One region of the Ramlibacter henchirensis genome, then DNA from elsewhere that is predicted to be linked to it. Evidence: predicted binding sites of a transcription regulator. Region 1 holds the regulator's gene; the other holds the start of a gene.

Evidence for each region. The regulator HrcA, encoded in region 1, represses chaperone genes, less so after heat shock. The targets are predictions, from matches to a motif close to TTAGCACTCNNNNNNNNNGAGTGCTAA.
Region 2: the regulator HrcA is predicted to act here: its motif matches at 1,975-2,001, upstream of EZ313_RS07945 (co-chaperone GroES).

Annotation. Positions count from the first base shown of each region.
Region 1 covers NZ_SMLM01000001.1:1,434,106-1,437,504, forward strand. Annotated here, with positions in the region: gene EZ313_RS07065 (bifunctional diguanylate cyclase/phosphodiesterase) at 1-626, opposite strand, end outside; tRNA gene EZ313_RS07070 (tRNA-Arg) at 853-929, opposite strand; gene EZ313_RS07075 (DUF3606 domain-containing protein) at 1,054-1,254, shown strand; tRNA gene EZ313_RS07080 (tRNA-Ile) at 1,292-1,368, opposite strand; gene hrcA (heat-inducible transcriptional repressor HrcA) at 1,449-2,453, opposite strand; gene EZ313_RS07090 (NAD kinase) at 2,497-3,387, shown strand; gene recN (DNA repair protein RecN) at 3,384-3,399, shown strand, end outside.
Region 2 covers NZ_SMLM01000001.1:1,603,200-1,606,598, forward strand. Annotated here, with positions in the region: gene EZ313_RS07935 (DMT family transporter) at 1-883, opposite strand, end outside; FMN riboswitch at 933-1,089, shown strand; gene ribB (3,4-dihydroxy-2-butanone-4-phosphate synthase) at 1,192-1,869, shown strand; gene EZ313_RS07945 (co-chaperone GroES) at 2,093-2,413, shown strand; gene groL (chaperonin GroEL) at 2,458-3,399, shown strand, end outside.

The sequences.
Region 1 (3,399 bases):
GACAGGCGGGCATCGAGTTGCTCGAATTCCAGCTTCACGCTGCGCGCCAGCGCCGACCGGAACTGCTCTTCCAGCCGCAGGCGCACCGTCTTCTGGAACGAGTTCCAGAACCGGCGGCCGATCAGCTGGTCGCTCCCGGCGCCGAGCATCTGCTCGGCCTGCTCGTTGAGGAAGGTGTAGCTGCCGTTGCGGTCCACCGTCGCGAACGCCTCGCCGCTTCCCAGCGCCGCGCCCATGCGAAGCAACGTCCCGGGGCGCAGCCCGCGCGGCGCGATCTCCTGCACCGCGCCTTGCACTGCCACGATCTTGCCTTCCGGGTCACGGACGGGCTGGCCGAGCGAGCGCACCCACGAGCGGCGCCCGTCGAGCAGGATGATCTGGGACTCCTCGTCGAAAGGAGCCCCTTCCGTTTTGCACGCCTGAAACAGCGCTTCCAGCTTGGAACGGCAACCGTCGGAGTAGTGCTTGAGCGGATCGTCTGCGGGCGGCGCATAGCCTTGCGGCGCACCGTGGATCGCGGCCAGCTGGTCCGACCAGCTGAGTTCGCCGCTTCGCAGGTCCAGGCGCCAGACACCGACGAAAGCCGCGCGCTCGAGCATGCGCACGACGCTTTCGTCGTCCTGCATGTTCCGGTCGGATGGCATGGATGTGGGTCGCAGCTCGGCGTTCAAGGGCATGGAGGCGCTGTGATGTTAAGTCGCCCATCCGCTGGATTCGGTAGGTGGCTTCCTACCCTTCAGCTCTTCAGGAATGAGACGCCGCGGGCTGCGTAGCGAGACGGACAGCTCATCGGCAAGTGAAGTTGGAGCGCAAAGAAAAAAGGCCAGTGCGGATGCACTGGCCTTCATCATTTGGCGCGGCTGGCAGGATTCGAACCCACGACCCCTTGGTTCGTAGCCAAGTACTCTATCCAACTGAGCTACAGCCGCGAAGCCGGCGAGTATAGCAGGTGCCGCAAGCCGGCCTCCGGCGGCGAATTCCCAGCCAGTCCTTCACGCCCGGCGAAGCGGCGCTCCTATCCTGCAGGCACCATCGTTCCAGGAAGGACGCACCATGAGTAACCGACCGGCCGACCAGCCTGATCGCATCGACCTGAACGACAAGGCCAAGTGCGAGAGCTGGGCCCGCAAACTCAACACCACCCATGAACGGCTGCGCGAAGCCGTCGGCGCGGTGGGCGACGATCCGCGACAGGTTGAGGAGCACCTGAAGAAGATCTCGGAGAAGCAGCGCGACGGGCGCGGCAGCATGTGATGCGATGCCGGGGCGCGCGGCTGAGGCCGGGAGCGGGTGGTAGGGCGTGCTGGACTTGAACCAGCGACCAAGGGATTATGAGTCCCCTGCTCTAACCAACTGAGCTAACGCCCCACGCTGGAGAATTGTAGGGATCAGGAGGGACCGAATCTCCGCCTTCGCGGGGATGACCGCGCGCGCCGCGCTTGGCGCGGTCACTTGTGGTGGCTCAGGGCGTTGCTCACCAGCTTGGCCGTGATGTCGACGATCTGGATCATGCGGTCGTAAGGCATGCGGGTCGGGCCGATCACGCCCAGGGTGCCGACGACCTGCCCGTCCACCTCGTACGGCGAGCTGACGACCGACAGCTCCTCGAAGGGAACGACCTGGCTCTCGCCGCCGATGAAGATGCGCACGCCCGCGGCCTGGCTGGAGATGTCGAGCAGGCGCATCAGCTGGGTCTTCTGTTCGAACAGCTCGAAGGCCTTGCGCAGGTGCGACATGTCGCTGGAGAAGTCCGACACCTCCAGCAAATTGCGCTCGCCGGAGATGACCACCTCGCCCTGCGCCTGGGCCATCGCCTCCGAGCTGGCGTCCACCGCCGTCTGCATCAGCTGGACGATCTCGCCGCGCAGCTGCTCGACTTCGCCCTTCAGGCGCTCGCGCACCTGCTCGATGGCCATCCCCGCGTAGTGGGTGTTCAGGAAGTTCGCGGCCTCCACCAGCTGCTGCTGGGTGTAGTCGGTGCCGGTGAACACCACGCGGTTCTGCACGTCGCCGTCGGGCGAGACGATGATGACCAGGTACCTGCGCTCGGACAGCCGCAGGAATTCGATGTGGCGGAACACCGAAGTGCGCCGCGGCGCCATCACCACGCCGACGAAGTGGGACAGGTTGGAGAGCAGCTGGGCGGCGTTGGCGATGACGCGCTGCGGCTGGTCGGGCGGCAGGCTGGGCGCGTTGAACTGCTCCCGCTGCACCGTGAGCATGGTGTCGACGAAAAGCCGGTAGCCGCGCGCCGTGGGTATGCGGCCGGCCGAGGTGTGGGGGCTGGCGATCAGCCCCAGGTCCTCCAGGTCCGACATCACGTTGCGGATGGTGGCCGGCGACAGCTCCAGGCCCGAGGCGCGCGACAGCGTCCGGGAGCCCACGGGCTGCCCTTCGGCGATGTAGCGCTCGACCAGCGCTTTCAACAACAACTTGGCACGGTCATCGAGCATGGTGCGGAGGTCTCTCAGGAATTTTAATGATGTAATTCCCTCGATGAGCACTCGGTTCCGCCAGGTTGCGCTGATTGGCAAGTACCACGCCGCCGGCGCGGCGGCCGCCAGCAGCCGCGCGGCCCTGGAAGACATCGCCCAATTCCTGGTCTCCGAGGGCTGCGACGTCGCGATCGAGCATGACACGGCCAGCGCCACGGGCATCATCGGCTACAAGGTGCTGGACGTTCCTTCCATCGGCGATCAGTGCGACCTGGGCCTGGTGGTGGGCGGCGACGGCACCATGCTGGGCATCGGCCGCCAGCTGGCCCGCTTCGGCGTGCCGCTCATCGGCATCAACCAGGGGCGGCTGGGCTTCATCACCGACATCCGCCTGGAGAGCTACCGGGACGTCCTCGGCCCCATGCTGCGCGGCGACCACGAGGAAGACCGCCGCAGCCTGATCCTCGCGCAGGTGATGCGCGATGGCCAGTGCGTGTTCAAGGCGCAGGCCATGAACGACGTGGTGGTCAATCGAGGCGCCACCTCCGGCATGGTGGAACTGCGGGTCGAGGTCGACGGGCACTTCGTCGCCAACCAGCGCGCGGACGGGCTGATCGTGGCCACGCCCACAGGATCCACCGCTTACGCGCTTTCCGCCGGCGGTCCTCTGCTGCATCCGGGCAACCCGGCGTGGGCGCTGGTGCCGATCGCACCTCATACGTTGTCGAACCGCCCGATCGTGATCCCCGACTCGGTGGAGATCGCCATCGAACTGGTGGCCGGCCGGGACGCCAGCGCCAATTTCGACATGCAGTCGCTCGCCTCGCTGCTGCACGGCGATCGCATCCTGGTGAAACGGTCGCAGCACCAGGTGCGCTTCCTGCACCCGCGCGGCTGGAGCTACTACGACACCTTGCGCAGGAAGATGCACTGGAACGAGGGGGGTTCGTGAGCTTGAAGCGGA
Region 2 (3,399 bases), 170 kb from region 1:
CGCCGCCCGCCAACGTCCAGCGGCTGGGCAGGTCGCTGAAAGCCAGCCAGCCCAGCATCGCGGCCCAGACCAGGTCGAGGAACTTCACCGACTGCGTGGCGGAGATGTCCGCGACGCTGAACGACTTCGTCAGGCAGTAGTGGCCCGCGCTGCCCAGCACGCCGCAGCCGACGAACATCGCCCACTGCAGCGCGTCGGGCCAGCGCCAGTCCAGCAGCGCGAGCGGAAAGCTCAGCAGCGTCACGGTGATCGCCTGCCAGACGACGATCACCTCCGGCCGCTCGTACCGCGTGAGGCCCTTGGTGATCAGGAACGACGCCGCGAACACCGGTGACGAAGCCAGCATCACCAGCGCGAACTGGCCGCCGCTGCCGGTGAGCTGCGGCCCGACGACGATGAGCACGCCCGCGAAGCCCATGGCCGCCGCCGCCCAGCGCTCCCAGCGCATCGGTTCGCGGAACACCAGCACCGCGCCGATCATGATGAAGATCGGCGTGGTGAAGCCGATGGCGGTCGTGTCGGCCAGCGTGATGTGCGGCACCGCCGTGAACCACAGGCACAGGCCCGCCGTGTGCACTGCGCCGCGGGTGAACTGGCCGGCGACATTCTTCGGCCGGAAGGCCGCCAGCCCGCCGCGCGCGATGAAGGGCAGCATGACGCCGATGCCGGCCAGGTAGCGCAGGAACTGCGTCTCGAAGGGAGCGAGGTTCAGCGACAGGCCCCGCATGAGCGTGTTCAGCACGACGAACAGGAAACCCGCGGCGATCGACCACAACAGTCCGCGAACCGCGGGCGGCAGCCGCTCCGCGCGCCGCCGAGCCAGCACCGCCCGGCGAATCCACGGGTGGCGCTGCCCGAAGCCGGTTCCTCCATCAACCGGCATTGCTTGTCTCCATGGCGCCAACTATAGAGGCCGCGCCTTGCTACATTGGTCGGGTCTTCAGGGCGGGGTGGAAGTCCCCACCGGCGGTAGGCGGCGCAAGCCGCGAGCCCGCGAGCGCCCGGCGCCGCTTCACGGTGGCGCCGGGGTCAGCAGACCCAGTCAGATGCTGGGGCCGACGGTCAGAGTCCGGATGAAAGAAGATTCGCGGTCGCGTTGCGCCTGCGATGTGCTGCCGTTCGTCCCGTCAGGGACCGCGGCGGCGTCTTGAGCCTTGAAGCGTTTTTGTTCTCAACCGACAGGAGCGTTTCATGACGATCGATATCCCTTCCCCCACCGCCTCCACGCAGGAGATCGAGCTGGCCCCGCTGCCGGCGATTCTGGACGCGATCCGCGCCGGCCGGCCCGTGCTGGTGCTGGACGACGCAGCCCGCGAGAACGAGGCCGACCTGATCTGCGCCGCCGAACTGGTCACGCCCGCCGTGATGGCGCGGCTGATCCGCGACGGCAGCGGTATCGTGTGCCTGTGCATGCTGCCGGACAAGGCCGGCGCGCTGAAGCTGCGGCCGATGGTCGAAGTGAACCGCTCGCGCTTCGCGACCGCCTTCACGCAGTCCATCGAGGCGGCCCACGGCGTCAGCACCGGCGTATCGGCGGCCGATCGCGTGCAGACCATCCAGTGCGCGCTGCGCTCGACGCTGGAGCGAAGCGAGATCGTCTCGCCTGGCCACGTCTTCCCGCTGGTGGCCAAGGCGGGCGGCGTACTGGACCGGCAGGGCCACACGGAGGCCGCGGTGGACCTGCCCGCGCTCGCGGGCCTGTACCCGGCCGGCGTGCTGTGCGAGCTGATGAATCCTGACGGCACGATGGCGCGCGGCGCCCAAGTCGCGCAGTATGCGCAGCAGCATGGCCTTCTTTGCACGACGGTCGAAGCGATCACCGACTTCCGCCGCAGGCTAGGCCGATCCGGGCCTGCGCGTCCGGTCTAGTGCCCACCGGGGCGGCCTCGCGCCCCGCAAGGACGCTCCGATCGGGCCGTGCGCGGTTTGTCCGACAGGGTCGGGGGCTTGAAACCGACACCGGATGCCCTATGATTAGCACTCGCAGGAACTGAGTGCTAACAGATGAGCTGCTCAGCTCCGCTAAAGTTAATGAGCGCTAACTTTGTTGGCGCTTTTTGATGTGTCAAACCGCATTCATCAAGGAGATGCAATGAAACTTCGTCCTCTGCACGACCGCGTGATCGTCAAGCGCCTCGAGAACGAGACCCGCACCGCGTCGGGCATCGTGATCCCGGACACCGCCGCCGAGAAGCCGGACCAGGGCGAGATCCTGGCCGTCGGCCCGGGCCGCAAGAACGACAAGGGCGACCTGATCGCCCCGAACGTGAAGGTCGGCGACCGCGTGCTGTTCGGCAAGTACAGCGGCCAGACCGTCAAGGTCGATGGCGAAGAGCTCCTGGTGATGAAGGAAGACGACCTCTTCGCCGTCATCGAAGGCAATGGCCAGGCCGCCCTGAAGAAGGCCGCCTGAGCGCCCGTTCCATCGCAACCCATTTCCCTTTGAGGTAAACACACATGGCAGCTAAAGACGTCATTTTCGGCGGCGACGCCCGCGCCCGCATGGTCGAAGGCGTGAACATCCTGGCCAACGCGGTCAAGGTCACCCTGGGCCCCAAGGGCCGCAACGTGGTGCTGGAGCGCTCCTTCGGCGCCCCCACCGTGACCAAGGACGGCGTGTCCGTGGCCAAGGAGATCGAGCTCAAGGACAAGCTCCAGAACATGGGCGCCCAGATGGTCAAGGAAGTCGCTTCCAAGACCAGCGACAACGCCGGTGACGGCACCACCACCGCCACCGTGCTGGCCCAGGCCATCATCCGCGAAGGCATGAAGTACGTGGCCGCGGGCATGAACCCGATGGACCTCAAGCGCGGCATCGACAAGGCCGTGATCCAGCTGACCGACCAGCTGAAGAAGGCGTCCAAGCCCACCACGACCTCCAAGGAGATCGCCCAGGTCGGCTCCATCTCCGCCAACAGCGACGAGTCGATCGGCAAGATCATCGCCGACGCGATGGACAAGGTCGGCAAGGAAGGCGTGATCACGGTCGAGGACGGCAAGTCCCTCGACAACGAGCTGGATGTCGTCGAAGGCATGCAGTTCGACCGCGGCTACCTGTCGCCCTACTTCATCAACAACCCCGAGAAGCAGGCGGCGATCCTCGAGAACCCGTTCGTGCTGCTGTACGACAAGAAGATCAGCAACATCCGCGACCTGCTGCCCACGCTGGAGCAGGTGGCCAAGGCCTCGCGCCCGCTGCTGATCGTCGCCGAGGAAGTCGAAGGCGAAGCGCTGGCCACCCTGGTGGTCAACACCATCCGCGGCATCCTGAAGGTCGTGGCCGTCAAGGCGCCCGGCTTCGGTGACCGCCGCAAGGCCATGCTGGAAGACATCGCCATCCTGACGGGCGGCAAGGTCATCTCCGAAGAGACCGGCATGTCGCTCGAGAAGGTGACGCTG